DNA from 3 places in the Pseudomonas sp. FP2335 genome. Region 3 is predicted to be linked to each of the others. Evidence: predicted binding sites of a transcription regulator. Region 3 holds the regulator's gene; each other region holds the start of a gene.
What was found. Region 3 encodes FliA, which starts transcription of late flagellar genes. Its sites were predicted from a motif close to CTAAAGTTTNNNNNNNNNNNGCCGNTAA; they were not measured.

Region 1: the regulator FliA is predicted to act here: its motif matches at 4,509-4,536, upstream of PSH81_RS26460 (methyl-accepting chemotaxis protein).
Region 2: the regulator FliA is predicted to act here: its motif matches at 7,085-7,112, upstream of PSH81_RS13150 (methyl-accepting chemotaxis protein).

Annotation. Positions count from the first base shown of each region.
Region 1 is NZ_CP117437.1:5,838,646-5,846,761, forward strand. Features, by position in the region: gene PSH81_RS26440 (diiron oxygenase) at 1-135, shown strand, start outside; gene PSH81_RS26445 (2Fe-2S iron-sulfur cluster-binding protein) at 132-1,178, shown strand; gene PSH81_RS26450 (glutamine amidotransferase) at 1,216-1,926, shown strand; gene PSH81_RS26455 (antibiotic biosynthesis monooxygenase) at 1,996-2,358, shown strand; gene PSH81_RS26460 (methyl-accepting chemotaxis protein) at 2,434-4,410, opposite strand; gene PSH81_RS26465 (LysR substrate-binding domain-containing protein) at 4,587-5,507, opposite strand; gene PSH81_RS26470 (NorM family multidrug efflux MATE transporter) at 5,660-7,063, shown strand; gene PSH81_RS26475 (bifunctional diguanylate cyclase/phosphodiesterase) at 7,208-8,116, opposite strand, start outside.
Region 2 is NZ_CP117437.1:2,978,176-2,986,291, forward strand. Features, by position in the region: gene PSH81_RS13120 (protein-glutamate O-methyltransferase CheR) at 1-783, opposite strand, end outside; gene PSH81_RS13125 (chemotaxis protein CheW) at 794-1,333, opposite strand; gene PSH81_RS13130 (methyl-accepting chemotaxis protein) at 1,370-3,028, opposite strand; gene PSH81_RS13135 (chemotaxis protein CheA) at 3,058-5,094, opposite strand; gene PSH81_RS13140 (lipid asymmetry maintenance protein MlaB) at 5,136-5,423, opposite strand; gene PSH81_RS13145 (response regulator) at 5,447-5,815, opposite strand; gene PSH81_RS13150 (methyl-accepting chemotaxis protein) at 5,825-7,039, opposite strand; gene PSH81_RS13155 (helix-turn-helix domain-containing protein) at 7,389-7,751, opposite strand; gene PSH81_RS13160 (nuclear transport factor 2 family protein) at 7,841-8,116, shown strand, end outside.
Region 3 is NZ_CP117437.1:4,255,476-4,263,591, reverse strand. Features, by position in the region: gene flhA (flagellar biosynthesis protein FlhA) at 1-611, shown strand, start outside; gene flhF (flagellar biosynthesis protein FlhF) at 623-1,939, shown strand; gene fleN (flagellar synthesis regulator FleN) at 2,046-2,879, shown strand; gene fliA (RNA polymerase sigma factor FliA) at 2,876-3,616, shown strand; gene PSH81_RS19055 (chemotaxis response regulator CheY) at 3,785-4,159, shown strand; gene PSH81_RS19050 (protein phosphatase CheZ) at 4,178-4,966, shown strand; gene PSH81_RS19045 (chemotaxis protein CheA) at 4,978-7,215, shown strand; gene PSH81_RS19040 (chemotaxis response regulator protein-glutamate methylesterase) at 7,263-8,116, shown strand, end outside.

The DNA.
Region 1 (8,116 bases), 1.6 Mb from region 3:
GTCGGCGACAACAATGAGATCAGCGTCTACACCGACTCGGTCGAAGCCCTGATCGACCGCATCGGCCTGACCGGCAACGGCCTGGGCAACGTCGACAGCGCAATGGACGCCCTTCGCGAAAAGGCCCGCGCATGAACGGCATGACACTTCAGGCGCGCTGCGAAAGCGTTACCCATGAAACCGCCGACATCAAGGTCTTCGCCCTGCGCGCCCACGGCGCCAGCGCCGAGTTCCTCGACGGCCTGCGCCCCGGCCGGCACGTGGCGGTGAGTTACCCGGACACCACCGGCACGCCCCAGCAGCGCCTGTATTCGATCACCCGCACACCGGCGGCGGACCTGTTTGAAATTGCGGTCAAACGCGAAGGCCACGGCGGCGTCTCCGACCAATTGCACGCGACCTTGTGCGCAGGCGAAACGGCACCGATGCACTTTGTCGCCGGCGACATTTGCCTGGCCTCGATTGTGGATTGCCAGCAGGTCGGCATGCTCGCCGGTGGCATTGGCATCACGCTGCCGATCGCCTTGCTGCGCGGCCTGCGCGAACGTGCACAGCGCGGCTTGGCGGTGCCCGATGTGGCGCTGGTGTTGTGCGTACCGAGCATTGCCCAGATCCCGTTCTTGCAGGAGCTGCTGGAGCTGGAACTGACCACGGCGTGGTTCGCCTTGCAGGTGTTTGTCACCCGCGAGACGGTCAAGAGCAACGGCCACTTCAAGGCCGGGCGCCCCAGCGCCGCCGACCTGAGCCTGCTGGGCGCGCCCGAGGCCGTGGTGATTTGCGGCAGCCAGGCATTTGCCCAAGGCATGCGCGAACACACAACGGCGCTGTTTCCTGACAGCACGCTGTTGATCGAATCGTTCACGCCGGTAGCGGCCCCCGCAGCGGCGGCCGAATCGCCGTCTAGCGTGCGCTTGCAGCTCAAGGACACCGACCAGGTGGTTGAAGGCCCCGCCGGCCAAAGCCTGCTGGCCATGCTCGAAGCCGGTGATATTGCCGTGCGCAGTCTGTGCCGGGCAGGGATCTGTGGTGTCTGCCGGGTCAAGTTGTCCGACGGCGACTACACCCTGCAACCGGACTTCTGCCTCAGCGATCAGGACAAGCAGCAAGGCTATGCCCTGGCCTGCTGCACCTTCCCGCGTTCCGGGACGCTCAACGTAGACCTGAACCCGCCGGCATGAACCGGCACTTAATCGCTTTCACACACGAGTTTTTTCCATGAAGACTGCAATTGCGCTGCGCCACATACATTTCGAGGACGCCGGCACCCTGGAAGCCGTCCTGGCCGCACAGGGTTACGCACTGCACTACCTTGACCCCATGCTCGACACACTCGACAGCGCGCACGTGCAAAAGGCCGACCTGCTGATCGTGCTGGGTGGCCCGATCGGGGCCTACGACGAGCAGCTTTACCCGTTCCTGCATGACGAGCTGGCGCTGATCAACCAGCGTTTGCAGTCGGGCAAACCGATGCTGGGGATCTGCCTGGGGGCACAACTGATTGCCCGCGCCCTGGGCGCCAAGGTGTACCCGCTGGGCGTCAAGGAAATCGGTTTTTCAGCCCTGACCCTGACCACGGCCGGCCAGGATTCGGTGCTCGCGGCACTGCAAGGCACCCCCGTACTGCACTGGCACGGCGACCAATTCGACATTCCCAAGGATGCCGTGCACCTGGCCAGCACGGCGGTCGGTGCCCACCAGGCATTCGCCCTGGGTCGCAACGTGCTGGCCCTGCAATTTCACCTCGAAGCCGATGTAAACAAGCTCGAACACTGGCTGGTCGGCCATGCCTGCGAACTGTCGCAAACCGGCATCAACCCCCACGCCTTGCGCGCCGCCGCCATCGAGCTGGGCGACCGCCTGACCGTGGCCGCCCGCACCGTGATCAACGACTGGCTGGACGCACTGGAAACGCCAGCACAGCACTGAACAGCAGGCCGTCGACCGTGACGGCCGCCTGAGCGACACCCACTAAAAACACAAGGATGAGGAATTAACATGATCGTAGTTTTGTTTGAGCTGCAAGCGCTGCCGGGCCAGGGCGAGACCTATGTCGATCTGGTCAACAAGCTGACGCCGATGCTTGAGCCCATGGAAGGCTTCATCTCCGTGGAGTGCTTTCAAAGCACCCTGAACCCCAAGAAAGTCATGTCGGTGACCACCTGGCGCGATGAAGAAGCCGTGGTCCAATGGCGCAACGTAACCGCGCACCTGTCGGCACAAAAAGCCGGCCGCGACAAGATCTTCGACGACTACCGCGTGCGCGTGACCTCGGTGATCCGTGACTACGGCCTGCGTGATCGGGTCCAGGCGCCGTACAACGAGGTGATCGACGCCCAGCCAGCGGGCGCGACCGTGTAACCCTCGGCTTACGCGCTTGAGCAACGCCGGTGTATGGGAATCGCTATCCCGTACACCGGCGTTGCCGTGTCTGGGTCAACGAAAGCGGTCAACCTCATGGCGCAGGCCCGCCGCCAATGTCTCCAGCTCCTTGGCGGTAATCGCCAGGTTCGACACCACTTCACGCTGCTCGCTGTTGGCCAGGGCAATGCTTTGCAGGTTGCTGCTGAGCAAGGTCGCGGTGCTGCTCTGCTCCTGGGTCGCGGTGGTGATCGCGGCAAACTGCTGCCCCGCCGAACGGCTTTGCTCATCGATGCGCGCCAGGGCCGACGCGACATCGGCGTTGCGCGACAGGCCTTCCTGCATCAATACGTTGCCATGCTCCATGGTGCTGATGGCGTTGCCGGTCTCCTGCTGGATGCTCTGGATCATCCCGGAAATCTCGTCGGTGGCCTGGCGGGTACGCGAGGCCAGGTTGCGCACTTCATCGGCCACCACGGCAAACCCACGGCCCTGCTCACCGGCGCGCGCGGCTTCGATGGCAGCGTTGAGCGCGAGCAGGTTGGTCTGGTCGGCGATGGAGGTAATCACGCCGACGATCCCACCGATTTCCTGGGAACGCTGGCCGAGGGTGTTGATCACCGTGGCCGTGCTGTTCAAGGCGGTGGCGATGTGCTCCAGGGACGACGACGCCTCTTGCATCGAATTGCGGCCGATGCGCGTCTGCTGGGCGTTTTCCTGGGCCAGGCGTTCGGTGCTGCCCATATTGTCGGCAATGTTCAACGAGGTGGCGCTGAATTCTTCCACCGCACCGGCCATGCTGGTGATCTCGCCGGATTGCTGCTCCATGCCTTCATAGGCACCGCCAGACAAACCGGACAACGCTTGGGCGCGGCTGTTGACCTCTTCGGCGGCCTTGCGGATATGCGAAACCATGGTCGACAGCGCTTCACCCATCTGGTTGAAGCTGCGTGCCAGTTGGCCGATTTCGTCATGGCTGGAGACGTTCAGACGGGCACTCAAATCGCCCGCGCCGAGGGCTTCGGCCTGGCGTACCAGGTCGCTCAACGGCGCCAGCTTGCTGCGTAGCAACCACACCGTTGCGCCCACCGCCAGCAACATCGCCAGTACGCTGCCGATGATCAGGCGAATCCCGACCGACCACGTCACGGAGCGAATCTCTGCCTTGGGCATGCTCGCCACCACCGACCACGGCCCGCCGTCGAACGGCACCGCGACGCTGTAGAAGTCTTCGTTCTTGTCGCTCCAGAAGCGCCCTTCACCCGGTTTTTTCGCCAGGTCGACGATCACTGGGGCTGCCTGGTCCAGCGCCTGCACGCCCGCGGGCGGCACCAGCCAGTGTTTCTGCTCATCGAGCAGCGCCAGGGAGCCGGTCTGGCCGATGCGGAAACGCTTGAGGTTATCGAACTGGGCGTTTTGCGCGTCGGTGTAGTCGAAACCGACAAACAGCACCGCGATGACTTTGCCCGCGCTATCGCGCACCGGCGTGTACTGGGTCATGTAGGAACGTTCGAACAACACTGCACGGCCGACGTAGCTTTGCCCGGCCAGCAGGCGTTGATAGGCCGGATGCTGGTGATCCAGCGCGGTGCCGATGGCACGGCTGCCGTCCTGTTTGGTCAGGGACGTGCTGACGCGCACAAAGTCCTCGCCCGTGCGCACAAACACGGTGGCCACGCCGCCCGAGGTGTCCTTGAACTCATCGACTTCGGCGAAATCGTTGTTCAGCACCGCGTTGCCCAGGTACAGGCCCGGGGTCTGCACGCCGGCCACGCTCACCGGCTGGTCGGCACGCACACTCAAACCGGCGCCGAAGCGCTTTTCGAACAGCCCGCTCAAACGCTGGGTACTTTCGCGCAAGGTGCTGTGGAAGGTGTTGAGTTGATCGGCGAGCAGGCGCGCTTCGCTGGCCAGGTGTTCCTCGCGGGTGTCGAGGTTGGCGGAGTCGAGGGAACGCAAGGCAAACACCGTACTGCCGCTGATGACGACAGCCAAAATCACGGCGAGCGCGAGGCCTAGCTGGGAAGCAATCCGAGCACGAGGTTGAGACATGACAGCTCCTGGCCGAGGCCAGGATCATCCTGATCTCATAGCGCGGCTCGGCAAATTATCTGGTGGGTAGCGTTGGAGTACGATGGTTCCAACACCCTACTTCGGCGGCGCCGAGCAATACTTGAGTACTGCACAGGGGTATCACGCAAACGATTGCTATACCGAGCCATCCCCCTTCAATCGAGGCGCTCTACCGCCGGCAGTGCCATGGCCTGCACCTCGTTCTGGAGAAAGTCCGCCAAGCGGCGCAGGCGCTCACCGCCGGGACGGGTTTTAGGCCACACCAGATAGTAATTTTCCCCACTGGCCACGGCAGTTGGCCACGGCAGGCTCAATCGCCCCTGGGCGACGTCTTCGGCCACCATCAGCAAGTCCCCCATGGACACGCCGTAACCCCGCGCAGCGGCGATCATGCCCAGTTCAAGGGTATCGAACACCTGCCCGCCCTTGAGCGAGACCTGCGACGACAAGCCCATGCGTTGCAGCCAGTTGCGCCAGTCACGGCGGTCGGGCGTGGGATGCAGCAACTCGGCAGTGGCCAGGCGCGTAGCGTCCCACGGGCCGTCGTCCAGCAGGTTCGGCGCGCCCACCGGGATCAACAACTCGGGGAACAGGTAGCAGGCTTCCCAGTCCGCCGGAAAATGCCCGTCGCTCAACAGCACCGCGCAGTCGAACGGCTCCTGGTTGAAGTCCACCTCGTCCACGCTCATCCACGCGCTGGTCAATTGCACCTCATTGCCCGGCTGCAACGCGCGGAACCGGCTGAGCCGCGCCAGCAGCCAGCGCATGGTCAGGGTGGACGGCGCCTTCATGCGCAGGATGTCATCTTCGGCGTTCAAGGTATGGCAGGCCCGCTCAAGGGCGGCGAAGCCTTCACGCACGCCCGGTAGCAGCAGGCGGGCCGCTTCGGTGAGCTGCAACGTGCGGCCACTGCGCTGGAACAGGCGGCAGGCGAAATGTTCCTCCAGGGTGCGGATGTGCCGGCTCACCGCGCTTTGGGTGATGGACAACTCCTCTGCCGCGCGGGTGAAGGAGTGGTGTCGGGACGCGGCTTCAAATGCGCGCAACGCGTAAAGCGGAGGAAGACGACGAGACATAGGGAAGGCTCCGACAGCAGGATGCCGAAACCCTACCAGAATCATTCAGGCATGAGTTTTAATCATGCAAGTGATCGCTTTTATCCCTTTGTGCAATAGGCCCAGAGCGCCGAGAATCAACCCTTCCACAACCCTATGACTTTTTGAGCGTGATGATCATGCAGCATCCGGCACGTACCGAACTCTGGGCCATTCTGCGGCTGTCAGGGCCGTTGATTGCCTCACAGTTGGCGCACATGTTGATGGTGCTGACCGACACGCTGATGATGGCCCGCCTGAGCCCCGAAGCCTTGGCCGGTGGTGGCCTGGGCGCGGCCAGCTATTCGTTCGTGTCGATTTTCTGCATCGGCGTGATTGCGGCGGTGGGCACCCTGGTAGCGATCCGGCATGGAGCGGGCGACATCGACGGTGCAACACGCCTGACCCAGGCCGGGCTGTGGCTGGCCTGGCTGATGGCGCTGGCCGCCGCGCTGCTGCTGTGGAACCTCAAGCCGGTGCTGCTGATGTTCGGCCAGACCGAAACCAACGTGCACGCCGCCGGGCAATTCCTCACGATCCTGCCCTTCGCCCTGCCCGGCTACCTGAGCTTCATGGCCTTGCGCGGTTTCACCAGCGCCATCGGCAAGGCCACCCCGGTGATGGTGATCAGCCTGTGTGGCACGGTGCTCAACTACCTGCTCAACCACGCCCTGATCGAAGGCATGTTCGGCTTGCCGAAACTGGGTTTGATGGGCATCGGCCTGGTGACCGCGATTGTGGCCAACGGCATGGCATTGGCGTTGATGTGGTACATCCGCAGCAACCGCGCCTATGCTGCCTACCCGCTGGGCACCGGCCTCCTACGCCTGAACACGCACTATCTGCGCGAACTGTGGCGCCTGGGCCTGCCGATTGGCGGCACCTATGCGGTCGAGGTCGGACTGTTTGCCTTCGCCGCGCTGTGCATGGGCACCATGGGCAGCACGCAGCTGGCGGCGCATCAGATCGCCCTGCAAATCGTCTCGGTGGCCTTCATGGTGCCGGCGGGAATGTCCTACGCGGTGACCATGCGTATCGGCCAGCATTACGGTGCCGGGCAACTGCTGCAGGCACGTTTGGCCGGCCGGGTCGGCATCGGCTTTGGCGCCGCGGTGATGTTGGGATTTGCGGCGGTGCTGTGGCTGTTTTCCGACCCATTGATAGGACTGTTCCTCGACCACAACGACCCGGCATTCCACGACGTGATCGTCCTGGCCGTCAGCTTGCTGGCCGTGGCGGCGTGGTTCGAGTTGTTCGACGGGGTGCAGACCATTGCCATGGGCTGCATTCGCGGGCTGAAGGACGCCAAGACCACTTTCCTGGTGGGCCTGGGTTGCTATTGGCTGATCGGTGCACCGTCGGCGTGGCTGATGGCGTTCACCCTCGGTTGGGGGCCGACAGGCGTGTGGTGGGGTTTGGCGCTGGGGCTGGCGTGCGCGGCGGTGAGCCTGACATGGGCGTTTGAGGCGAAGATGAAGCGGATGATCCGCCACGAGCCGCAGGTTCAAGCCACATTTCAGGCGGCACAAGCGGAGTAACGACCTAACCAGGTCAACAACTGTGGGAGCGGGCTTGCTCGCGAATGCGCTGGGTCAGCCAAATAGTCAGTGACTGATACACCGCATTCGCGAGCAAGCCCGCTCCCACACAAGCCCGCTCGCACAGTCGACCGGCGTTGCAATTCAACCCAGTAAAGCCTCACGGCCTTTGCCGAAGGTCAGGTACTCGATCAACTCCGGCAACGGCAACGGCTTGCTGATCAGATATCCCTGGGCCTGGTCGCATCCAAACAACCGCAACAACGCCAGTTGCTCAGGGGTTTCCACACCCTCGGCCACCACTTCCAGGTTGAGGTTGTGGGCCAGGTTGATCATCGCGTGCACCAGCTTGCGGTTCTCTTCGCGCTCTTCCATGCCGCCGACAAAGCTCTTGTCGATCTTGAGCAAGGCAATCGGCAGGCTGTTGAGGTGCACGAACGATGAGAAACCGGTGCCGAAGTCATCCAGGGAAAAACGCACGCCGAGGCGACCGAGGGCGTCCATGGTCTGCTTGACCAGATCGCTGCGGCGCATCACGGCGGTTTCGGTGAGTTCGAATTCCAGCCATTGCGCTTCCACGCCGCGTTCGGCGATCAGCCGGCTGAGGGTGGAGAGCAATTGGCTGTCCTGGAACTGGCGGAACGACAGGTTGACCGCCATGTGCAACGGCGGCAGGCCACGTTCGCGCAGGTCTTGCATGTCGCGCAGGGCCCGGGAAATCACCCAGTAACCCAACGGCACGATCAGCCCGCTTTGCTCGGCCAGGGGCACGAATTCGCTGGGCGGCAACAGGCCGCGCTCGCCGTGACGCCAGCGCACCAGGGCTTCGAGGCCGACGATATGCCCGTCGTCCAGGTCCAGGCGCGGCTGGTAGTGCAACTCCAGCTCATCCCGACGCAAGGCGCGGCGCAGTTCGCTTTCCAGGTCGGCCAGGCTGCGCGCGTTACGATTGATGCGTTCGTTGAAAATATGAAAGGTGCAGCCCTGGGTGCTCTTGGCTTGCTGCATGGCGATGTGGGCGTGCCACATCAGCGGGTCGGCGCCAGCACGCGC
Region 2 (8,116 bases), 1.3 Mb from region 3:
CACCAGCTTCAAGGTGTCATTGACACCGTGGAGGCTTTCCGAGTGACTGATGATCAAATAACCGCCGGGTTTGAGCAGCGGCAGCAGGCGTGCGACCACTTGGCGCTTGGTCTGCTGATCGAAATAAATCATCACGTTGCGTAGGAAGATCACCTCGAACTCCCCCAGGGCAGGCAACGCCTCGTTAAGGTTGACCTGGACAAAATTGACGCGGCTACGCAAAGCCTTGTCGATCAGGAAGGTGCCCGCCTGGCGGCCAATGCCCTTGAGGCAATACTTGGCCAGCAGCGGCTGGGGCAATGTCTCGGTGCGCTCCATGGAGTAATGGCCCGTGCGCGCCTTGGCCAGCACTTGGGTGCTGATGTCCGAGCCGGTCACTTCCCAAGGCGTGGTGCCGAGGCTTTCGGCCAGGGTCATCGCCAGGCTGTAGGGCTCTTCGCCCGAGGAACTGGCCGCGCTCCACACGCGAAACACTTTGCTCGGCGCGGCGTGGGGCAGTACCTGCTGACGCAGGAATTCGAAGTGCTTGGGCTCGCGGAAAAAATACGTTTCGTTGGTGGTCAATAAATCCAGCGCAACCTGCAGTTCGCCCTTGCGCTGGTCATTCATGATCAGCTTGAAATACTCACTATAGCTCTGCAGTTCATAGTGCTTGAGGCGCTTGAACAGGCGCCCGGCCACCAACGCTTTCTTGGTTGGCGAAAGGTTGATCCCGGCCGCGCGGTACAGCCAGCTCTGGAACTGACCGAATTCACGATCATCGATGCAAGCGTTGTCTGGCATGGTCGGGGCCTCAACGCGGGTCGAGGTCGAGGGGCGGCGCCTGGCCGGCCTCGGCGAGGCTAGACATCTCATCGATGGACAACACCTTGTTCACCTCCAGCACGATCACGAACTTGCCGTCGACTTTGGCCATGCCACTGATGAAATCGGCACGAATTCGCGCGCCGAAGTTCGGTGGCGGCTCGATCTGCGTGACCGGGATCTCCCGCACCGCAGACACCGTATCGACCAGCAGCCCGATATCCTGGGGCTGGCCATCGTCGGTACTCGCTTCGATGATGATCACGCAGGAGCGTCGGGTGATCGCCGAGTTGGCCCGCCCAAACCGAGCGGATAAATCCACCACCGGTACCACCGCGCCGCGCAGGTTGATCACCCCGCGCACGAAAGCCGGCATCATCGGCACCACCGTCAGGCTGCCGTATTCGATAATTTCCTTGATCCCCAGAATGCCGATGGCAAACATTTCGCCGCCAAGCATGAAGGTCAGGTACTGCGCATCCTCATCTACCGCCACAGCGGTCTGCCGAGTCGTCATTACTGCGCCCATATCACTCTCCCTAGTAGGCCCACCTTGATCGTGCGATCAGAAGCGGGTGAAATCCGCTTCGTCCGGGGCACTGGCCATGGTGTAGGCGAATGCCTTGCGCGGTGCCTGTGGTTTGGGCTGTGGCTGCTGGCGGTTAGGCTTGCTGCCGGGGCTGTCCACGCTGCTGCTTTGAACCGCGGCCTTGGGCGCCGAATCCAGCACGAAGAAGCTCATGGCCTGTTGCAGTTGCTCGGCCTGGCTGCTCATTTCTTCGGCCGTGGCCGCCAGTTCCTCGCTGCTCGAGGCATTTTGCTGGGTCACCTGGTTGAGCTGGGTCATCGCTGTGTTGATCTGCGCGACTCCGGCCGCCTGTTCCTCGGACGCGGCGCTGATTTCCTGCACAAGGTCGGACGTCTTGTTGATGGAAGGCACCATTTCGTCGAGCAACTTGCCGGCTTTCTCGGCCATGTCCACGCTGCTGGAGGACAGCTCACCGATTTCCTGGGCGGCTACCTGGCTGCGTTCAGCCAGCTTGCGCACTTCGGCGGCGACCACTGCGAAACCCTTGCCATGCTCGCCGGCCCGGGCGGCCTCGATGGCGGCATTGAGTGCAAGGAGATTGGTCTGGTAGGCGATGTCATCAATGATGCTGATGCGCTGGGCGATTTTCTTCATCGCCACCACCGTCTGCTGTACCGATTCGCCGCCCTCGGTGGCTTCCTTGGCGGCCTTGCTGGCCATGCCATCGGTGACCTTGGCGTTTTCGGTGTTCTGGTTGATGCTGGCGCTCATCTGCTCCACCGACGCACTGGTTTCCTCGACGCTGGCGGCCTGTTCACTGGTGGCCTGGCTCATCGATTGCGCGGTGGCGCTGACCTCCTCGGAGGCGCTGGCCAGGTTATCGGCGGCATTGCGCACTTCACCGATGATATGTGCCAGCTTGCCTACCATGTTGCGCATGGCGTTGAGCACCATGCCGGTTTCATCTTTGCCACCGGGCTCGATGTGTGCGTTGAGGTTGCCTTCAGCCAATTGCTCGGCAGCGCTCGCGGCCTGGCGCAACGGGCGGGAAATGATCCGTGCGATGAATACCGCCAGGCCCAGGCCGATCAGCAGGGCCGCGACCAGTACCGCGATGATTGACACACGTGCGCTTTCATACAGCGCCGAGCCTTTGTCGCCGGCGGCGCTCGCCCCGGCGTCGTTGAACTCGACCATTTTCTGCAGCCGAGCGGTCACCTCATCGAAATACCCCCTGGATTCTCCCCTGAGCAAACCGCTCGCCTGGGCGTTCTGGTTCTGGCGAGAAAACTCAAGCACCTGCTTGCTGCTTGCAAGGTAGGCGTCCCAAGCGCTTTTGACGCTGGTCAGGAGTTGACGGTCTTCATCGTTGGACAGCAATTGCTCGTAGGTGCCCATGCGGGTTTCGAACTGCTGGCGCGCTTCGGTGGCTTCGTGTTCGGCCTGGACCTTTTCCTCGGGAATTTCGGTAGCGATGTGGCGGTTTTCTTTCAAACGGTAGTTGGCGGCAAAAAAACGCATGCCGGCGGCTGCGCGCATGGAGGGCATCCAGTTGCCCTTGATGTCCTGGGCCGCATGGTTGACCTCACCGAGCTGGTGGATGGCGAAGCCGCCCATCGCCCCGGTGAGCACCAGGACCAGCAGGAACGAGCTGATCAACTTGGTGGAAATCTTAAGATCGTAGAACCATTTCATTGGGGAACCTCCATGGAATTGCAAATGCGTCAGCGGGCAACGACCGTTGGCGACTGAGGCGCCGGGGTTGTGCGGGCTTCCAGTTGTACGATTTGGTTGAGCAGTACCGGTACATCCAGAATCAAGGCCACCGCGCCGCTGCCCAATATGGTCGAGCCGCTGATGCCGCGCAGTGCGCCGAACAACTTGCCCAGGGGTTTGATCACGGTCTGGAACTCGCCGAGCAGGTCATCGACCACCAGCCCGGCCTTATGCTCGGCATTGCGCACTACCACTACATTCTGACGTCGGGCGACCGGGCCTTCGTGATTGAAGTGATCGCGCAGGTGCACCAGTGGCAACACTTCGCCACGCAGGTCCAGATATCCCGTGTCACGGCTGGACTGGCGCAGGTCTTCATCCAGCTCGATACACTCCTGGACCATGTCCAGCGGAATCACATAGGTGGATTGGTCGATGCCGACCATGAACCCATTGATGATCGCCAGGGTCAGCGGCAAGCGAATGCGCACCACGGTGCCCTTGCCGGGGCGGCTGTCGAGGTCGACGGTGCCGCGCAACAAAGTGATATTGCGCTTGACCACGTCCATGCCGACGCCGCGCCCGGACAGGTTGGTCACGGCCTCGGCGGTGGAGAAACCCGCTTCGAAGATCAGGTTATAGATCTCCTGGTCGGTGAGCAGCGCACCACTGGCCACCAGCCCGCGTTCCTGGGCCTTCTGCAAGATGCGGTCGCGGTTGAGCCCGGCACCGTCGTCGGCGATCTCAATGACGATGCTCCCCGAGTCATGGTAGGCATTGAGGCTCAGATAGCCCTTCGCCGACTTGCCGGCCGCACGCCGCGCATCGGCGCTTTCGATACCGTGGTCCATGGCATTGCGCAATAGATGCATCAGCGGGTCGCCGATCTTCTCGACCACGGTCTTGTCCAGTTCGGTTTCCGCACCGCTGATGATCAGTTCGATGTCCTTGCCCAGTTCCTGGCTGATATCGCGCACCACGCGGCGGAAGCGGTTGAACGTGTCGCCGATGGGGATCATGCGCAAGTGCAGGGCGCCATCGAGGATCTCTTCCACCAGCCCCGAGACCGTCGAAGCCGCCTCTTGCAACGGGTCATTGTTAGAGGAGCGGGCCAGCAGGTTAGCGCCGGCGCTGGCGATCACCAACTCGCCGACCAGATTGATCAACTCGTCGAGCTTGTCGGCGTTGACGCGCACGTAATTGCCGTCGCGGGTCTTCACCTCACTGGGCGCCGGACGCGGCGATGCTGCTGGCATCAAGGCGGGCTCGGCCTGGGTGACCAGGTCGCGAGCGATGGCCGCCGTGCCCTCAGGCGCTTCGTCTACGGCGCTGATCTGCACTTCACAGTCATCACGCACAAAGTCGAATACCTCCTTGAGGGTGGCGTGGCTGGCCGTCGAGCGCAGGTCAATCTCGAAGCCCAGATAGCAGCTTTCCGGGTCCCAGCTGGCGGCGGGCGGAATGTGCTGAGTCAAGGTGGTGACCTGCAACAGCGTGCCCAGGGTGTCGAGGTAACGCAGGAACGACAACGGGTCCATGCCGTTGCGGAAGACATCCACGCCGAAGCGCAGGTCAATATGCCAAAGCACTTCCACCGCCGCGTCGTCGCCCACCTCAGCGGTGTCGACGCTGACAGCGGTGGTTGGCAGCGGCGAATAGGCACTCAGTGCCTCGCGCAATGCCTCACCGCGCTCCAGCGCGGCGGGCGTCGGCGTCTCACCGCGGTCGGCGACCACTTCGATCAATTCGAGCATGTGGTCACCGCACTTGAGCAGCAGTGCGATCAAAGCGGCGTCCACCGCCACACTGCCTTCGCGCAGGTGGTCGAGCACGTTTTCGACGATATGCGTGAACCCCACGATCGACGCCAGACCGAATAGGCCCGCCGAACCCTTGATGGTGTGGGCGGCGCGGAAAATCGCGCCAATGGCATCCTGGTCGGCGGGCTCGCTTTCCAATTGCAGCAGGGATTGCTCCATGTCCTGCAACAGCTCGCGTGCCTCAACGATAAATGTCTGCTGTGCCTGATCGAGATTGATGCTCACCGGACCTTTCCTTGTCGATCAAAAAACGTGGGAAGCGCTGACTATGAGGCCTCACTGCGACACAGTTGGAGCGCCTGGATGACCACCTGGCTCTGGCCGGTCACGCTCAAGCCTGTACCGCTGACGCCGGCCTCACGCCGGATGACCGCGAGCAACTGCAAGCCAGCGCCATCCATTTCCGTGACCTGGGACAGGTCCAGCTCAAGGCGTGGCGACGCGCCGATCTGCGGCAGCAGCGCACCTGCCAGTTCCGCGACGGTGTAAATCGTCAGCTCACCGTCAATGCGCACGCGGGCAGTGTCGTCGAAGGTGTCGATGGTGATCGGCATGGGAGCCTCCCTGGCGCCGGGGTTCAGGGCAGTATCAGTTTGGACACCGCCGCCAGCATCTGCGCCGGCTGGAACGGCTTGACCACCCAGGCCTTGGCGCCAGCGGCCTGGCCCTCGGCCTTCTTCGACTCCTGGGACTCAGTGGTCAGCATGATGATAGGCGTGAACTTGTAATTGGCCAGCTTCTTGACCTCCTTGATGAAGGTGATGCCGTCCATGTGGGGCATGTTCACATCGCTGATGATCAGGTGCACCTTCTGCCCGGTGAGCTTGCCCAGGGCATCCCGGCCGTCGCAGGCTTCGATCACGTCGTAACCGGCACTTTTCAAGGCAATACCAACCACCTGCCGCACACTGCTGGAGTCGTCGACCACTAATACATTCTTAGCCATGAGGTACTCCTAAAAGAAAGTAATGTCTTGAGAATTGTGCTGCGCGGCCGCATCGCCATGGTGGATGCGCCGTTGCTCGTCGGTGGCATAGGTGGCTTCCATGCGCGCCAGCCACTGCCGGGCGTCGACGGCGACCGCCTGGTCGGGGGCCAGGCTGGCTTGCAGGAGGTGCTCATGCAAAGCGTGCATGTTGTCGCGCACGTGACTGAGGATCTGGCTGACCCGATCCTGGAATTGCAGGTTGACCAGCACTTCGGTCATCTCATCGCGGATGCCGTAGCTCTCCTGCTTGAGCAGGTCGGCGGAGTCGGCCAGACGCCCGGTGATGTTCTGGAAGCGCTCGAGCACCACTTGAATACTGTTTTCGGATTCGGCCACCGAATGGCTGTCCTGGTCGGCGTTGCTGGACGCAGCGAGCACCAATTGCGTAATGGCGTTATTGATGATGTCGACCTTGGCCGACATCTGCTGACCGGTTTCACTGGATTTGCTCGACAGGCTGCGCACCGCATCGGCCACCACCGCGAAGCCACGACCGGCCTCACCGGCCCGCGCCGCCTCGATGGCTGCGTTGAGGGCCAGTAGGTTGGTTTGTGCAGCAATCGCGGCCACATCAGCGGCCATGGTGCGCAGTTCGCCGGTGTAGGCGGTCAGGCTGCGGACCTGGGCCAGGGTTTGATCACGGCTGCTTTGCGTGGCCTTGAGCGAATTGATCACCTGGCTCAGTTCACTGTCGCTGCGTGCCAACGCCTCAAGCGGCCCATCTGCGGCGTGCCCATCCAGTTCTCCGGCAGCGTGCTGCGAGGCGTGTACCGTTTCCTGCAAGCGCGTGGCGATCCCGGTAAACCGGTTAGCCAGGCTCACAATCGCTTCTTCGGTCTGATGGCGCGAGCTTTCCACCTGCTTGGCCCAGATCGGCATGGCGCCCAGCAACACCTCATCTAGCTGTGCCCGCGAGGCCATACCGTTGCGCGCCGCGCCCGCGTCGGCCTGAGCCGCCTGCACCTGCGCGATGCCTAGCTGCACGGCGTTACGCTGCGAACTCGCACTCCAGGCGCAGGCACCGAGGCCGATCAGCACCAGTACCGCGCAAGCCGCCAGGTTGGCCGCAGAGGTTGATTGCACCAGTGTCCAAATCACGGCAGGTACCACCGGGATCAAAGCGAACCAGCGAAAACGCGGATGAGCGAGAGGGGGAGTGCGGCTGGATTGACGCTGGGTCATGAGTTCGATCCTTGAACTGTGTTGCGCGTGGAGATGACATACGAGTTATCTGCGCCGTGCGTCACAACTTTAGACAACCTAAGTGCCATCTGTCTGATTTATGACCAGCAGGCGACTGTTACTCGGATGTACTCACTGCGTCCAAATCTCGCATGAGCCACACCAACGACACCAGCAGGGACAGCTTGCTCCACGAAGGTATTCTTGGCGACTAAAGGCGCCAGTGTCTTAGCGTAGATCGTAATCACCAGGCGCGCTCAAGCCCGAGCGATCTACCGCCTAGCGTTCAGCCACGCAACCGGGCGCCTTGCTATACCGCCGTCGTAACCAGAGCCCGGCCCTCGAACACCTAGGCCGGAAGAGAGGAGGAGGGTGATGCCTGTTCGTGGTCGGCCTCGGCCCACTTCAACATGCCATCAAGCACCGGACAAAGCTTTTGTCCCCAAGCCGTCAGGCGGTAGTCCACTCGAGGTGGTTTTTCGTCGTAGACGGTACGTATCACCAGCCCATCTTGCTCCAGCCCCCGCAGTTGTTGAGCCAGCATTTTTTGAGATATGCCACTGACCACACGTTCGAGATCTGAAAAGCGCTGAACCTTGCCATCGAAGAGATGAAACAAAATGACCAGTTTCCATCTGCCGCGCAGTAGTGCAAATACGGCATTGACATCTTCGGCAGCTGAATCAGGCGTGTAGACCTTGTTATGGCTCATTGGTAGTCACTTACTTTTTCGTGCGTTCTTGTCGAGTTTGGCTGAGGCGCTGATCATGAGTAGCACTTGTCTATCAGGAGAATAACTCGATGAGTATTAGTCGGCATCCAGCCATTGAAGCCTATTTTACAAGTGAGACCGGCACCGACGTCGGCACCTTAAACACAGTATTTACGCAGGATGCGACAGTCCTGGATGAAGGAAAAACCATCGTGGGTATTGATGCCATCACCGCATGGAGAGCGGCAGCGAAAGCGAAGTACCAATACACGGCCGAACCCGTGGACAGTCAGGAGGATGAGGCAAAGTCGGTGATCAGCGTGCGGCTCTCCGGTAATTTTCCCGGCAGTCCTGCGGTAGTGACA
Region 3 (8,116 bases):
AGCACTCCCACGAGCTGATCGGCCACGAGGAAGTCCAGCAATTGATGGGTTTGCTGGCCAAGGCTTCGCCAAAACTCGCAGAAGAGCTGGTGCCGGGCGTGCTGTCGCTGTCGCAGTTGCTCAAGGTGTTGCAGGCGCTGCTGGCCGAACAGGTGCCGGTGCGCGACATTCGCAGCATCGCCGAGGCCGTCGCCAACAATGCCGCCAAGAGTCAAGATACCGCCGCGCTGGTGGCGGCGGTGCGTGTCGGATTGTCTCGCGCCATCGTGCAAAGCATTGTAGGGACTGAGTCTGAGCTGCCTGTGATCACCTTGGAGCCAAGGTTGGAACAAATATTGCTCAATAGTATTCAGAAGGCAGGACAAGGCCAGGAAGAGGGCGTTCTGCTGGAGCCAAGCATGGCTGAAAAACTGCAGCGTTCGTTGATCGACGCCGCACAACGCCAGGAAATGCAGGGCCATCCGGTGATTCTGCTGGTGGCCGGCCCCGTCCGGGCGATGTTGTCGCGGTTTGGACGCCTGGCAGTTCCGAATTTGCACGTTTTGGCTTATCAGGAAATTCCTGACAACAAGCAAGTGACTATCGTCGCGACAGTAGGGCCCAACGGCTGAGGTAGTGGGTTATGCAAGTGAAGCGTTTTTTCGCCGCCGATATGCGTCAGGCCATGAAACTGGTGCGTGATGAGCTGGGCGCCGATGCCGCGATTATCGGTAACCGTCGTATTGCCGGCGGTGTCGAGCTGACGGCTGCCCTGGATTACACGCCTTCGGCGCTGGCGCCGCGTGTGCCGAACATGGAACTCGAAGACGAGCTGCGCAAGACCGCCTCGCGCATTGTGTCGGCCCAGGCCGAACTGAGCATGCGCGGCGACAGCGATGCCACCACCAATCGCCAGTTGTTCGCCGGCCTGCCGCTGACCGCTGCGGAGCCCTTGGTTGAGCCCACCTTCACCGAACCACCGCGTCCTGCAGCGCCGCCACCGGCGGGCGCAGTCGACCAGCGTGTGTTCGACTCGATGCGCTTTGAACTCAATGGCCTGCGTGAGCTGCTGGAAGTGCAGCTGGGCTCCCTGGCGTGGACACAGTTGCAAGGCAGCAAGCCGGCCCAGGCCAACCTGTGGCGCCGCCTGCAACGCATCGGCCTGTCCGGCCCGTTGTCCCGCGACCTGCTGGCACTGACCACCGAAATCGAGGAACCTCGCCAAGCCTGGCGCATGCTGTTGGCGCACCTGGCGCGGATGATCGTCACCCCGGAAATCGAGCCCCTGGAAGAGGGCGGTGTGATCGCCATGGTCGGCCCTGCCGGCATGGGCAAGACCACCACGCTGGCCAAGCTGGCCGCGCGTTATGTGCTCAAGTACGGCGCGCACAACATCGCGCTGGTGAGCATGGACAGCTACCGCATCGGCGCCCAGGAGCAGCTCAAGACCCTGGGCCGTATCCTCAATGTGTCGGTAACCCACGTCGACCCGGGCCAGTCCCTGGCCAACGCCCTCGATCCGCTGCTGCGCAAGCGCGTGGTGCTGATCGACACCGCCGGCCTGCAGGCCAGCGATCCGGCGCTGCGCATGCAACTGGAAAGCCTGGCCGGGCGTGGCATCAAGTCGAAAAATTACCTGGTGCTTGCAACCACCAGCCAGAAACAGGTTCTTACCGCTGCATACCACAGCTACAAACGTTGCGGCCTGGCCGGCTGCATCCTGACTAAACTGGATGAGACGGCGAGCCTGGGCGAAGTATTGAGCCTGGCGATCAGCCATGAATTACCGGTCGCCTACCTGACCGACGGGCCGCGGATCCCGGATGATTTGCATCTGCCGCGCCGTCATCAGTTGGTCAGCCGCGCTGTCAGCGTGCAAATGCAAGAAGAGCCTAGCGAGGAAGCGATGGCCGATATGTTCGCCGACCTCTACCACAACCCGGCAAAGCGGGTGGGTTGAGGGCAGGGCGAACACCGTGAAATGTATCTACATCGTTGGTCTGCAAGCGATTCACGCGGCCAAGCCATGTAGCCTGCGTCTAAGCAAGACAAGGTAAAGAAATAAAATGGGCAGCATGCATCCCGTACAGGTGATCGCGGTGACCGGCGGCAAAGGTGGCGTCGGGAAAACTAACGTGTCAGTGAATTTGTCCCTGGCCCTGGCAGAGCTTGGCCGTCGGGTCATGTTGCTGGATGCTGACCTGGGTCTGGCGAACGTCGACGTTCTGCTGGGGCTGACGCCCAAACACACCCTCGCCGATGTGATCGAGGGCCGCTGCGAGCTGCGTGATGTGCTGCTCCAGGGGCCTGGCGGGATCCGCATCGTACCGGCTGCCTCCGGCACCCAGAGCATGGTGCACCTGAGCCCGGCGCAGCATGCCGGCCTGATCCAGGCGTTCAGCGACATTGGCGACAACCTCGACGTGCTGGTGATCGACACCGCCGCCGGGATCGGCGAGTCGGTGGTCAGCTTCGTGCGCGCCGCGCAGGAAGTCTTGCTGGTGGTCTGCGATGAACCCACCTCGATCACCGATGCCTACGCCCTGATCAAATTGCTTAACCGTGACTACGGCATGAACCGCTTCCGCGTCCTGGCCAACATGGCCCAGAGCCCGCAGGAAGGGCGCAACCTGTTCGCCAAGTTGACCAAGGTCACGGATCGCTTTCTTGATGTCGCCTTACAATACGTAGGCGCAGTTCCCTATGACGAGTGCGTGCGCAAGGCCGTGCAAAAGCAGCGTGCGGTCTATGAAGCGTTCCCTCGTTCGAAGTGCGCACTGGCGTTCAAGGCTATTGCTCAGAAGGTCGATACTTGGCCATTGCCCGCCAATCCCCGGGGGCATCTGGAGTTTTTCGTCGAGCGATTGGTGCATCAGACGAGCGCGGGACCTGTGCTATGACATCCAGCGGCTACAACCTTTACAAGAAGTCGGCACGTGACAGCCAGGGCGAATTGATCGAGCGCTATGCGCCGCTGGTCAAGCGCATCGCCTATCACCTGCTGGCGCGCCTGCCGGCGAGTGTGCAGGTCGAAGACTTGATCCAGGCCGGCATGATCGGCCTGCTTGAAGTGTCGACCAAATACGATGCGAGCAAGGGTGCCAGTTTCGAGACGTACGCGGGCATCCGTATCCGTGGCGCGATGCTCGATGAGGTGCGTAAAGGTGATTGGGCGCCGCGGTCGGTACACCGCAATACGCGCATGGTCAGTGACGCAATTCGTGCAATTGAAGCAAAAACCGGTCGCGACGCTAAAGATCACGAAGTTGCGGCCGAACTCCAATTGAGTCTCGACGATTATTACGGGATTTTGAACGATACCTTGGGCAGCCGCCTGTTCAGCTTCGACGACCTGCTACAGGACGGCGAACACGAAGGGCTGCACGAGGACGGCGCGAGTGCACATCTTGAGCCGTCGCGCGACCTGGAGGATGAACGCTTCCAGGGCGCGTTGGCGGACGCGATTGCCAATTTGCCGGAGCGTGAGCGACTGGTGTTGGCGCTGTACTACGACGAAGAGCTGAACCTCAAGGAAATCGGTGAGGTCCTGGGGGTCAGCGAATCGCGTGTCAGCCAGCTGCATAGCCAGTGCGCAGCCCGCTTGCGGGGGCGGTTGGGAGAGTGGCGCGCGCGCTGACAGGCAGTGTGGGGACACTGCAGACGAGACCGTGAAGGCGTGACGCTTTTGCGGTTTTGCGCCGTGGTGCCCTGGGCAGTCCTTTTTGTGTAACGCCTGTTGATTGAAATGGCGCGTCCAGGTGCTGGGCGCGTTTAAGACTGCTTGGAGGTCGAATTGGACAAGAACATGAAAATCCTCATCGTTGATGACTTCTCAACGATGCGGCGGATCATTAAAAACCTGTTGCGTGACCTTGGGTTCACAAACACGGTCGAGGCGGATGACGGCCTTACGGCGATTCCGATCCTCAACAGCGGGAGCATCGACTTTCTGGTAACCGACTGGAACATGCCGGGCATGACCGGTATCGACCTGCTGCGTCACGTGCGTGCCGACGAAAAGCTGCGCGGCCTGCCCGTGTTGATGGTGACCGCCGAAGCCAAGCGTGAACAGATCATCGAAGCCGCCCAAGCCGGGGTAAACGGTTACGTGGTCAAACCTTTCACTGCATTGGCCTTGAAAGAGAAGATCGAAAAAATCTTCGAACGCATCCACGGCTAATGCCATCGCGGGGGAGCTATGGAGCATAAAGAAACATCACAGGGAGACTTCGAGTCGACCCTGAAAAAGCATGCTCACCAGTTGGTCGACTGCCTTGAGAGAGGCCAGTTCGGCGACGCGGTGCAGTTGATCCATGAGCTCAACCAGACCCGTGACCGCGGCCTGTACCAGGAAGTGGGCAAGCTCACGCGTGAGCTGCATAGTGCGATCGTCAATTTCCAGATCGACCCGCACATGCCCCAGGCCGAAGAGATCTCGCAGATCACCGATGCCACCGAGCGCCTGTCCTATGTGGTCAGGCTGACTGAGGCAGCGGCCAACCGCACCATGGACCTGGTGGAAAACGCCACGCCTCTGGTCAATGGCATGGCCACCGAAGCCCAGGCCTTGAGCCACGACTGGGGTCGCTTCATGCGCCGCGAAGTCGGGGCCGAAGAGTTTCGTGAGTTGGCACGTCGGGTCGAAGGTTTCCTGTCACGCAGTGAGCAGGAAAACCGCATGGTTTCCAGCAACCTCAATGACATTCTGCTGGCCCAGGATTACCAGGACCTCACCGGTCAGGTGATCAAGCGTGTGACCCAATTGGTCACCGAAGTGGAAAGCAATTTGCTCAAATTGGTGCTCATGGCAGGCCAGGTTGACCGTTTTGCCGGCATCGAACATGACCGCGAAGCGATCCTCTCGGAAAAAGATCCACAAAAACATCTCGCCAAGGGTGAAGGTCCGCAGATTCATGCCGATAAACGTGAAGACGTTGTATCGGGTCAAGATGATGTCGATGACCTGTTATCCAGTTTAGGCTTCTAAGGAGCACCCACATGAGCTTCGGCGCCGATGAAGAGATCCTTCAGGATTTCCTTGTAGAGGCCGGCGAAATTTTAGAGCAGTTGTCCGAGCAACTGGTCGAGCTGGAAAGCCGACCGGATGATGCGAACCTGCTCAATGCAATTTTTCGCGGTTTTCATACTGTAAAAGGGGGCGCCGGCTTCCTCCAGCTCCATGAGCTGGTGGAGTGCTGCCACATCGCCGAGAACGTGTTCGACATCCTGCGCAAGGGTGAGCGGCACGTCGACTCGGAGTTGATGGACGTGATTCTCGAAGCACTGGATGCGGTCAACGGCATGTTCAGCCAAGTGCGTGAACGTGCCCCGATCACCGCAGCTACGCCGGAACTGCTGGCCGCCCTGGCGCGCTATGCCGAGCCTGCCGACATGTCGGCGGCACCGGTGGCTGAAGCTGTGCCGGAACCTGTGGCAGAGCCCGAAGCGGACGTGACCGACAGCGAGTTCGAGCAACTGCTCAACTCCCTCAGCGCGGTCAAGGCCGAGGCTGAAGCTCCGGCAGCGCCCGTTGCGGCGCCGACGGGTGAAGACATTACCGACGCTGAATTCGAATCGCTGCTCGACCAGCTGCACGGCAAAGGCCAGTTCGCCGCCGACGCGGTGGCACCTGCCGCGCCGACCGAAACGCCTGCCGAAGCGCCAGCCGCCTCGACCAGCACCGACATCACCGACGACGAATTTGAAGCGTTGCTCGACCAGCTGCATGGCAAGGGCACGTTTGCGGCCGACGCCTTGCCCGCCGTCGCAGCCACCGCACCAACCGCGGCGGCTGCCACGCCTGCTGCCCCTGCCGCACCTGCCGGCGATGGACTGATCTCCGATCACGAGTTCGAGTCGTTGCTGGACGAACTGCACGGCAAAGGCAAGTTCACCGAAGTGGGCGCGACGGCCAAGGTCGCCACGCCGGCGCCAGCAGCGGCGGCGAAAGCTGCGACTCCGGCAGCCGCCAAACCGGCTCCCGCGCCTGCTGCGGCGCCCGCCGCCGCCGCCCCTGCACGTGCCGCGGCACCTGCACCGGCTGGCGCTGAAAAACCTGCCAGTGAAGCCGAAACCACCGTGCGGGTTGATACCGCACGCCTGGACGACATCATGAACATGGTCGGCGAACTGGTGCTGGTGCGTAACCGCCTGGTGCGCCTGGGCCTGAACAGCGGCGACGAGGCCATGCAGAAGGCCGTGTCGAACCTCGACGTGGTCACCGCCGACCTGCAAACCGCCGTGATGAAAACGCGGATGCAGCCGATCAAGAAAGTCTTCGGCCGCTTCCCGCGCCTGGTTCGCGACCTCGCGCGCCAGCTCAAGAAAGAAATCAACCTGGAACTGGTGGGTGAAGAAACCGACCTCGACAAAAACCTTGTCGAGGCCCTGGCCGACCCGCTGGTCCACTTGGTGCGCAACGCCGTCGACCACGGCGTGGAAACCCCGGAAGAACGCGAAGCCTCGGGCAAGTCCCGTGGCGGCAAGGTGATCCTGGCGGCCGAGCAAGAAGGCGACCATATCCTGCTGTCGATTACCGATGACGGCAAAGGCATGGACCCGACCATCCTGCGCAATATCGCGGTCAAGCGTGGCGTGATGGACAAGGACGCCGCCGACCGCCTGACCGACACCGAGTGCTACAACCTGATCTTCGCCCCGGGCTTCTCGACCAAGACCGAGATCTCCGACGTGTCCGGCCGTGGCGTCGGCATGGACGTGGTGAAGACCAAGATCAGCCAGCTCAACGGCTCGATCAATATCTACTCGACCAAGGGCCAGGGCTCGAAGATCGTGATCAAGGTGCCGTTGACCTTGGCGATCATGCCGACCCTGATGGTGATGCTGGGCAACCAGGCGTTCGCCTTCCCGCTGGTCAACGTCAACGAGATCTTCCACCTCGACCTGTCGCGCACCAACGTGGTCGACGGCCAGGAAGTGGTAATCGTGCGTGACAAGGCGTTGCCACTGTTCTACCTCAAGCGCTGGCTGGTGGCTTCGGCTGCCCATGAAGAGCAGCGCGAAGGCCATGTGGTGATTCTTTCCGTGGGCACCCAGCGTATCGGCTTTGTCGTCGATCAACTGGTTGGCCAGGAAGAAGTGGTGATCAAGCCTTTGGGCAAAATGCTGCAGGGAACCCCGGGCATGTCGGGTGCGACCATCACCGGTGACGGTCGGATCGCGCTGATTCTCGATGTTCCGAGCATGCTCAAGCGTTACGCCGCTCGGCGTATTTGATTCTGGTGGGGTAGGGCGGTTCGCCCGCCCCGCCTAACGGAGTGTTTATGGCAGTCAAGGTCCTGGTGGTGGACGATTCGGGTTTCTTCCGCCGCCGCGTCTCGGAAATTCTTTCCGCCGATCCAAGCATCCAGGTGGTCGGCACGGCCACCAACGGCAAAGAGGCGATTGATCAAGCCATTGCGTTGAAGCCGGACGTGATCACCATGGACTACGAGATGCCGATGATGGATGGCATCACGGCAGTTCGACACATCATGCAACGCTGCCCGACCCCGGTATTGATGTTCTCCTCGCTGACGCACGAAGGCGCCCGGGTAACCCTCGATGCGCTGGACGCTGGTGCGGTGGACTTCCTGCCGAAAAATTTCGAAGACATCTCGCGCAACCCCGAGAAGGTCAAGCAACTGCTGTGCGAGAAAGTCCACAGTATTTCCCGCAGCAACCGTCGCAGCCTGTTCAGCGCACCGGCCCCCGCGCCTGCGCCGACACCGGCGGCTGCCGCATCGGCGAGCACGTTCGGTCGCCCGGCACCCGCTCCGGTTGCCCGGCCTGCGGTGGCAGCACCGACGCGTGCTGCGGCCGCCACGGCGTACTCGCCAGCGCCGAAACGCAAAGCCTACAAGTTGGTCGCTATCGGCACCTCCACCGGCGGCCCGGTGGCCTTGCAACGCGTGTTGACGCAGTTGCCGGCCAACTTCCCGGCGCCGATCGTGTTGATCCAACACATGCCAGCGGCCTTCACCAAGGCGTTCGCCGAACGCTTGGACAAGCTGTGCCGCATCAGCGTCAAGGAAGCCGAGGATGGCGACATCCTGCGTCCTGGCCTGGCGCTGCTGGCGCCCGGTGGCAAGCAGATGATGGTGGACGGGCGCGGTGCGATCAAAATCCTGCCGGGCGA